4 regions of the Paenarthrobacter sp. NyZ202 genome follow, and region 3 is predicted to be linked to each of the others. Evidence: riboswitches for the same ligand, from Rfam matches in the RefSeq annotation. Region 3 holds a riboswitch; each other region holds the start of a gene.

Region 1 (2,181 bases), 460 kb from region 3:
CCTGCGGTCATGAGGGCCTGGACGGACCGTGTTGCCGGTACCCGCGTGGCCGAGGATGAGCTGAGCTCACCGGCCAAGTAGCTGCAGCTTCTGCCAGCAACGTCCGACGGCGGCGCTTCCCTTTGCGGGGAGCGCCGCCTTGTTGTTTTCCCGGGCCAGGGGACCGAATCCGGCAAACCTCTCGTTGCCCGGGTGCTGTGGGTGGGCAGTGTCAGGCAGCCAGCACCTTGGCGAGGTTCTTGAGGTTGCGGCGGAGGGACAGACCCAGGAACCATTCCACCAGCGGCCCAGGCAGTTTGCCCATCAGGCCCTCCATGGGTGTATTGAGCCGCAGTTGCTCGGTAACGCGGGTCCCGCCGCCAACGGATTCCAGGGTGAACGTCGCCGTCAAATCCCGCTCACCTTCGATCGAGCGGGACACCATGCGGCGGGGTGGATCGAATTCCGTATATTCAACCATCCAGTCAAACTGCCGCCCCATGATCCTGGTGGTTCCCCGGCCCCGGGTTCCCAGCCCTGGCGGAGCATCGCCGAGCGGCCCGGACGAAATGACAAAAGCATCATAGGTGGAGAGTTTTCGAACCGTGCCAGGAAGTCGAAGACCTCCTGCTGGGGCCGGGGAATATCCACGCTTTTCTCTATCGAGGGCATTGGGCCTCCTGGTGCTGGCTGATGCTTCCTTGAACAGTGTGTTCCTGCGGACGGGACCGGAACAAGAAGGCCCATGCGGTAGGGTGGTGCCAGCTTCAAGAGAGGTGGCGCCAAGCTCCGACTGGCCACACACCAACCCCATGTTCACGGGTGGTTCGGATGAGGAAGCGGCCCGTTCCGGACCAGAGACAACCGAGCGGGCAAGAGCACTCCCCAGGAGATCCATCCTTGCCGTTCCAAGCCCACCCCCTGAGCGAAACAAACACCCCTGCCCTCCCCCAACGTCCCGGCGTGCCGGTGGTTCCCGGCGTGGACGTTGTCAGGGGAACCGTGACGCTGTTCCTGGACGGCCGCTTGCAGCGGTTCCTCTGCGCGGACGCTCACAGGATGGAACGCGCCCTGGGCCAAGCGGTCCGTCCCACGCGATGGTGCAGCGCGATGCGGACGCTGACGGTGACCGTTGCCGCCGTCGGACAACCTCGGGGGCGCGAGCGGCACTTCCTGCTGAGCGACATGCAGGACTAGAGTTCGTCGTCGTCCTCGCGGAAGTCGTCCGCGTCGTCGATCGGGACCACCCGCTCGTCGTCGTCGGGAGCGTCCACTTCCTCAACCCACGGTTCGTCCACTTCCTGGTCCTCGCCGTAATCGTAGGCAGGATCCGACTCGATGGTTGCCCGTTCGGGGTGGCTTGCGTGCGGTTCGGTGCTGTTCATGCTCCAACCTCCGTGTGGTGGGCCGGCAAGCAGCCCTTCGGCCGAATGCGGGGAGTCCCCCGCCCCTGTCCTTCCATCTGAGCACCGGCCCCGGCGAACGGTCAAGACACCCGACCGGCACGTCGGAACGCAGGTGGAGCGGGGCTCCGAATTAAGGTCCGCCGAACATTCCGGTTGAGGAATACCGGCCAAAAAACCGCGGAAATAAGCGGTACAGTGGGCGGTGCAATGGGGCCGAAACCACCCCACCCAGCACAGGAGATAACGTGCAGAAGCACCATGAATCCCATGATCCGTTGAGCCCCGCTCCGGGTCCCGCCCCTGAAACGGCCCCGGCAGCGGAATCAGCTCCGGCAGCGGAAACGCCGCCACCGCCGTCCGCCTCCGACATCAAGCGCTGGCGCCAGTACCTGGCCGACGAACGGGCCGAAGCCGCGGTGTACCGGGAACTCGCGCAGCGGCGTGAGGGCGAAGAACGCCAGATCCTGCTGGCCCTGGCCGAAGCCGAGGGCCGCCACGAGGCCCACTGGCTCAAACTCCTCGGCGAACACGCCGGAATGCCCAAGGCAGCATCCGGCCGGAGCCGCTTCCTGGGCTTCCTCGCCCGCAACTTCGGATCGGTCTTTGTCCTTGCGCTCGCGCAGCGGGCCGAAGGCAGGTCGCCGTACGGTGCCGAGCCGGCCGCCACGCCCGCCATGGTGGCCGACGAGCAGATCCACGAGGAAGTTGTCCGCGGCCTGGCAACCCGGGGGCGGAACAGGTTGTCGGGCACCTTCCGGGCAGCCGTGTTCGGTGCCAACGACGGCCTGGTGAGCAA
Region 2 (2,181 bases), 2.1 Mb from region 3:
GTTCGCTGACGGCAGCGATGTCCACGATTTCCTGCATCGGGTTGGACGGTGACTCGAAGAAGACGGCTGTGGTCGGCTCGGAAAGAGCTGCACGCCACTGGTCCAGGTCCGGGCCGTCGACGAACACTGTTTCCACGCCCCAACGCGGCAGGATTTCGTTCAGGATCACAAAGCAGGAACCGAAGAGTGAACGGGCGGCAACCACGCGGTCGCCGGCTGCCAGCAGTGCGCCCAGTGCGGTGAAGACTGCAGACATGCCGGACGCCGTGGCAAAGCAGGCCTCGGTTCCTTCAAGGAGCCGCAGCCGTTCCTGGAACGTGGCCACGGACGGGTTGCCGTAGCGCGAGTAGACAAAGCGTTCGTCTTCGCCGGTGAACGCCCGTTCTGCTGCTGCAGCGGATTCGTAGACGAAGCCGGAATTGAGGAACACCGGCTCGGCGGTTTCCTGGAAGTTGGTACGGTCGAGTCCACCGCGGACGGCCTGGGTGTCAGCGCTCCAGCCGGCGGCGTCAGGATTGAAAGTCACTTTTAGTCGGTCCCCAGGTTGGTGGGCAGGCCACGGTTCTTCCAGCCGTTGACGGTGCGTTCCCCGTAACGGTCAGGTTCGCCCTCGAAGCCTTCCAGGACGTTGTAGGACGTGAATCCGGCCTGCGTTGCGGCGATGGCGGCGGAGATGGAGCGCTGGCCCGAACGGCAGATGAACAGCAGTTCAACGCCGTCAGCCTCGGGAGCCTGCTGCTTCAGGTCGTCGATGAAGGTCGGATTCGGGATGCCGCCGGCGAGGTTCCACTGGATGAACAGGGGATCATTCTCCGTGGCCTTGGTGTCAGGGATGCCGATGTGGGCCCATTCTCCCTCGGTCCGGACATCAACCAGGATGGCGCCGTCCTTAAGCTTGGCCCACGCGTCCTGCGGGGTCAGGTCACCTGCGTAGCTCATGCGTGTCCCTCGAATGCTTCTTCGTCTTCGTCGTTTTCCAGTTGGTCCACGGCGTTCGCGACGGCGGCATCCGCACTTGCGATCGCGGCGGGCAGGACGATGGCTTGCGCCACAATCACGTCCGTGCCGTTGAAGGTTGCGGACGGGCTGCCGTGCAGCACATAGCCTTCGGCGAGGGCGTTGCTGATGCGCTCGCAGAATTCGCGGGTATCCGGGCCCGTGATCAGGCGGTAGGCGAGTTTGTCGTCAGTGGGTTCTGGCATTCGTGGTGCTCCTCAGTCACGCTTGCAGTTCGAAGTGTCGATACGCCGAGTAGTCACCTGAGGCACCCCGCCGCGGGAGAGGGTTGCCGACCAGCAAGTCAGGGCTTAACGCTGGTGCTCATTACTCAAGAAAAACGTAACATCCGTGGACGTTCACCTGCATTTGTTGCGGGCATGACAGCCGTCATGTTGCGTAACCGGTGCCTACTTGTGGTCCTGTCCGGCCAGTTCTCGGACCGCCGCACCAACTGTCGAATAGAAGTGGTCAGGAGTGAAGCGGGCCGCCGTGCCCAGCTGGACCAGCTTGTCCTTGACCGGGCCCTTCAGCTCGGCGAACACGAGGTCCACGCCCCGTTGGGCCAACCATTCGTCCAGCGTGACAAGGTCGTCCAGGGCCGTGGTGTCGATCCCGGTGATGGGCTCGGCAGCGAGGATGACGTGCGTGATGTGGTCCTCGGCCTCGTCCAGTTCTTCCCGGACGAAAGTGGCCAGGACCTGCCCGTTCCCGAAGAAGAGGGGTGCATCGAACCGGAGGATCAGGAGCCCGGGGATCCTGTCGCCTTCCGGGTGGCGTGCGAGGTCGTGGTATCCGGGGCGGCCCTCCTGGGCGCCGAGCTCCGTACGGTAGGGATTCCATGCCCGCCGCACAAAATCAAGGAGGGCCAGGGCGATGGCCACGAGGATTCCCTGCAGCACGCCGACCAGGAGCACTCCAAGGAACGCCGCCAGCATGACCACGGATTCGCTGCGGCTCATGCGCAGCAGGCGCCGCACTCCCGCGGGATCGGCCAGGGCGACCGCGGCGGCGATCACCACGGCAGCCAAGGTGGCCGACGGCAGGAATTCGGTGACTCCGGGCGCCAGGAGCATGAAGGCGAGCACCAAGGCCGCTCCCACGGCACCCGTGAGTTGGGACTTTGCCCCGGCATCCACCGCAACAGGTGTCCGGGAACTGCTGCCGCAAATGGGAAAGCCACCC
Region 3 (2,181 bases):
TGTCCACTGCCGCGACAAAGAACTCGGCGGTGGCCCGTCCGAGGGCTTCCTGGAGGCTGCCGCGACCACGGGAAACATCGTGGGACATCAGCGCTTCAGTGATGGCGATGTAGCTGTTGGCGTCAAAGCGGCGGACCAGCTTGGTGCCTTGGTGGTCCAGGTAGCTCTCCACCTGGTAGCGGCCGCGTTCGCCCAACACAGCGGCGGCCAGGGGCGTCTCCTGGTGCTGGGCTTCCCTGCCGAAGCGGACATCAAGTTCCAGCGCTGACCGGTAGGTGATGTGCGCGATGCGCCTCGCCAGTGCCAGGCCCGCCTCCGGAGCCGGTCCGTCGTAGTAGTCGCCGTTGTTGAAGTGGGGGTCCTGGCGGATGGCCAAGGTCTGCGACTGGGCAAAGGCGATTTGCTCGGCGGTGCTGTAGGCACCGACTGAGATGACTGCGCACCGTTTGACGCGGTCAGGAAGAGTCACGGCCCATTCAAGGGCCCGGGCACCACCCATGGAGCCGCCAAGCACCGCATGCCACTGGCGGATCCCCAGCGTGTCGGCAAGACGGGCTTCGGCTTCGGTGCTGTCCCGCAGGGTGACCAAGGGGAAGCGGGACCCCCAAGGACGTCCGTCCGGGGCCGTCGAGGACGGTCCGGTGCTTCCGTAGCATCCGCCCACAATGTTGATGGAGACCACGAAGAACCGGTCGGTGTCGATCGTGGCGCCGGGACCCACCAACTGCTCCCACCAACCGTCCTCGTCGGTGGCACCCTTGGCTACGTGCGTGCTTCCCGTCAGCGCATGCTGGATCAGGACAGCGTTCGATGCATCGGCATTCAGCCGTCCCCACGTCTCGTAGGCCAGGACGACATCAGGAAGGAAGCCGCCCGCTTCAAGTTTCAGGGAACCGATGCCCGCGTATTTGACGATGCCGTCTTCTTCGCCCGATTTTGGGAGTGCTGCAGCAGTAATGGTCATTCCTTTGACACCTATCGTCGCGCTTGCCCATCGCCATTTCTGCGACAGGCCAGGTCCTCACCCGGGGCACCCCACCGCGGAGGAGGGTTGCCGGCCAGCAAGCCGGGGCTATGCGCTGGCACTCATGACCTAATACGTAGAGTCTAGGAAGAACATGGCGGTTCTGGCGAAGAATGTGACAGCAGTGTGACGGTTTTTCACTGCTTGGTTCGCCAAAGACGCCGCCCGGGCCCCGTCCGGCGAACATTCGACCGGCCGGGGCCCACGCCAGGGTCCTGCAGAGCCTACGCGCCCTTGGCGGCGCGGAAGCCGGCTTCGAGGTCGGCGATGATGTCGTCGACGTGCTCGATGCCCACAGCCAGGCGGACGAGACCCGGGTTCACGCCTGCTGCCACCTGCTGTTCCACGGTCAGTTGGCTGTGGGTAGTCGACGCCGGGTGGATGACCAGGGACCGGACATCGCCGATGTTCGCAACGTGAGAGTGCAGTTCCAGGGCATCCACAAAGCGCTTGCCTGCCTCGACTCCGCCCTTGATGGTGAAGGCCACCACGGCACCGGTACCGCGTGGACCGTACTTCCGGCCGCGTTCGAACCAGGTGCTGGACGGCAGCCCGGCGTAGGCGACGGATTCGACGTCGTCGTGCGCTTCCAGCCATTGCGCCACTGCCGTGGCGTTGGCGACGTGCCGTTCCACCCGGAGGCTCAGGGTTTCCAGGCCCTGCGCAATCAGGAAAGCATTGAACGGAGACACTGCGGAGCCGAGATCGCGGAGCAGCTGGACCCGCGCTTTGAGGATGTAGGAAAGGTTGGCGCCCAGTGCTCCATCCTTCCCGAGGTCACGGGCATAGACGAGGCCGTTGTAGCTGGGATCCGGCGTGTTGAAGTTGGGGAAGCGGTCCGGGTCCTTGCCGAAGTCGAAGTTGCCCGAGTCCACGATCACGCCGGCGATCGCCGCACCGTGACCACCCAGGTACTTGGTGGCTGAGTGCACCACGATGTCCGCACCCCACTCGATGGGACGGATCAGGTAGGGAGTGGACAGCGTGTTGTCCACGATCAGCGGCACGCCGGCATCGTGTGCCACCTGCGCGATCCCCTCGATGTCCAGGACATCCTGGCGCGGGTTGGACACCACCTCGCCAAAGAAGAGCTTGGTGTTGGGCTGGACGGCATTGCGCCACTGATCCAGGTTGTCCGGATCCTCAACGAAGGTCAC
Region 4 (2,181 bases), 1.3 Mb from region 3:
CAAGGCCGCCGAAGAAGCAATCCGCGGCCAGTTGTCCCGTTCCCGGCCGCGGGATGCTGTGCTGGGTGAGGAATTCGGCAGCACGGGTCACGGCTCGCGGCGCTGGATCATCGATCCGATCGACGGCACTAAGAACTTTGTCCGCGGAGTTCCCGTCTGGGCCACACTGATTGCCTTGGTTGACGAGGGGGAGCCAGTGGTGGGGGTCGTCAGCGCTCCCGCCCTGGGCAAACGTTGGTGGGCTGCAAAAGGGATGGGAGCCTACACCGGCCGTTCCCTGGCGTCGGCCACACGGCTCAAGGTTTCCAACGTCTCGCACCTGGCCGATGCCTCCCTGTCCTTCTCGAGCCTGTCGGGTTGGAAGGACCGCGGAAACCTGGAGGAGTTCCTGGGCTTGACGGAAGACGTGTGGCGCACCCGCGCGTACGGGGACTTCTGGTCATACTGCCTTGTTGCCGAGGGCGCGGTGGACATCGCCTGCGAACCGGAGCTCAACCTTTACGACATGGCGGCCCTGGTCCCCATCGTCACCGAGGCCGGTGGCCGGTTCACCTCCCTTGAAGGTGAGGATGGCCCCTTCGGTGGCAACGCCCTGGCGACCAATTCGATCCTCCATTCCGAAGTCCTCAAGCGCTTGAACCCCGAGGTTGACGACCTCCTCTAGCAGCTAATGCCACGGTTGCCACCTGGCAGCCAAGCAGAATTTTCGACGGCGGATGCCACCTTTCGGGGGCATCCGCCGTCTGTTTGTTCGGCAAATCGGCCAAATTTCAACCGGCGTAATAAAGCGCTTAACAATCCGGGCGGCTTTGAAACGGGCGGCGGGCGTGCCCTAACCTCATTTACAGGTCACGAGTGCCAGCGCAAAACCCCGGTTTGCTGGCCGGCAACCCTCCATTCGCGGTGGGGTGCCCCGGGTGACGACCAGGCCGGTCCGGAACGGATACGGCAAGCGCGGATCCCCTGCGGGGTCCCTCTTGAGTGAGGTCACATGAGCACAGCTACGTTCAGTTCCACGATCCAGCCGTCCCCCGGGCAGGAGCTTGCCGCCGGCAGGCCACTGGCCGCCGTCACCGGCGCCGAGCTGCAGGCACCACTGATCCAGGGCGGTCACGTCCGGTACGCCAACCTTGACTACGGAGCATCGGCACCGGCCCTGACCATCGTGTCAGCCTACTTGAACGAGGTCCTCCCCTACTACGCCAGCGTGCACCGGGGCGCCGGTTATGCCTCGCAGATCAGCACCTCGGTGTACGAAAACTCGCGCAACATCGTTCGCGGGTTCGTAGGCGGCCGTCCTGACGATTCCGTGATCTTCACCCGTAACACCACCGACTCGCTGAACCTGCTGGCAGGCTGCCTGCCACAGATCGATGGCAAGCACACCGGTGAAGTCCTGTACCTGGACATCGAACACCATGCCAACCTGCTTCCGTGGCAAGGAGTTCCCCACCGCAGCGTGGTGGCTGATACCACCCTTGCCGGCACCATCGCGAAAATCCGCGGAGAACTCAGCCAGGGTGGCGTCTCCCTGCTGGCTGTTACCGGCGCCTCCAACGTGACCGGCGAAATCCTGCCCATCAAGGAACTCGCAGCCCTGGCCCACGAATACGGTGCCCGGATCGTTGTTGACGCCGCACAGTTGGCACCCCACCGCCCCATCAACATCGCCGCGGCCGACGTCGACTATGTCGTGTTTTCCGGCCACAAGCTCTATGCACCTTTCGGCGCGGGTGTGGTGGTGGGACGCCCGGACTGGCTCGACGCCGGAACCCCGCACCTTGCCGGCGGCGGAGCGGTGCGCGAGGCACGCCTGGACTCCGTCAGCTGGGCAACCGGCCCTGCCCGCCACGAAGGCGGCTCCCCCAACGTGCTTGGTGCAGCAACCCTCGCCCGCGCTGCCCAGGTACTTTCCGGACTCGATCCGCAGGCATGGCACAACCACGAGGCCGCCATCCGGGCCTACCTGGTGGAAGGCCTGCAGGCCATTGACGGCGTGAGCGTCCACCGGATCTTCAGCGATTCGACCGATACCATCGGTGTGGTCAACTTCTCGGTGGAAGGATTCGACGCCGGACTGGTGGCCGCCTACCTCGCTGCAGAGCACGGTGTGGGCCTCCGCGACGGCCGCTTCTGCGCCCACCCGCTGCTCAAGCGCCTGGGCTTGCCCTCGGGTTCGCT

The links. Region 3 has a riboswitch for S-adenosylmethionine ahead of metX (homoserine O-acetyltransferase MetX). Riboswitches for the same ligand answer to the same signal wherever they lie in the genome.
Region 1: another riboswitch for S-adenosylmethionine. It lies ahead of ACPFL9_RS05340 (hypothetical protein); the one in region 3 lies ahead of metX (homoserine O-acetyltransferase MetX).
Region 2: another riboswitch for S-adenosylmethionine. It lies ahead of ACPFL9_RS18300 (DUF1737 domain-containing protein); the one in region 3 lies ahead of metX (homoserine O-acetyltransferase MetX).
Region 4: another riboswitch for S-adenosylmethionine. It lies ahead of ACPFL9_RS13525 (aminotransferase class V-fold PLP-dependent enzyme); the one in region 3 lies ahead of metX (homoserine O-acetyltransferase MetX).

Annotation. Positions count from the first base shown of each region.
Region 1 covers NZ_CP187556.1:1,111,763-1,113,943, reverse strand. Annotated here, with positions in the region: gene ACPFL9_RS05350 (sodium:solute symporter) at 1-81, shown strand, start outside; gene ACPFL9_RS05345 (SRPBCC family protein) at 212-784, opposite strand; SAM riboswitch class IV at 745-864, shown strand; gene ACPFL9_RS05340 (hypothetical protein) at 880-1,176, shown strand; gene ACPFL9_RS05335 (hypothetical protein) at 1,173-1,364, opposite strand; gene ACPFL9_RS05330 (VIT1/CCC1 transporter family protein) at 1,631-2,181, shown strand, end outside.
Region 2 covers NZ_CP187556.1:3,944,152-3,946,332, reverse strand. Annotated here, with positions in the region: gene ACPFL9_RS18310 (O-succinylhomoserine sulfhydrylase) at 1-526, opposite strand, end outside; gene ACPFL9_RS18305 (rhodanese-like domain-containing protein) at 529-939, opposite strand; gene ACPFL9_RS18300 (DUF1737 domain-containing protein) at 936-1,202, opposite strand; SAM riboswitch class IV at 1,216-1,328, opposite strand; gene ACPFL9_RS18295 (SulP family inorganic anion transporter) at 1,407-2,181, opposite strand, start outside.
Region 3 covers NZ_CP187556.1:1,574,660-1,576,840, reverse strand. Annotated here, with positions in the region: gene metX (homoserine O-acetyltransferase MetX) at 1-964, opposite strand, end outside; SAM riboswitch class IV at 979-1,094, opposite strand; gene ACPFL9_RS07280 (bifunctional o-acetylhomoserine/o-acetylserine sulfhydrylase) at 1,249-2,181, opposite strand, start outside.
Region 4 covers NZ_CP187556.1:2,913,050-2,915,230, forward strand. Annotated here, with positions in the region: gene hisN (histidinol-phosphatase) at 1-664, shown strand, start outside; SAM riboswitch class IV at 848-961, shown strand; gene ACPFL9_RS13525 (aminotransferase class V-fold PLP-dependent enzyme) at 992-2,181, shown strand, end outside.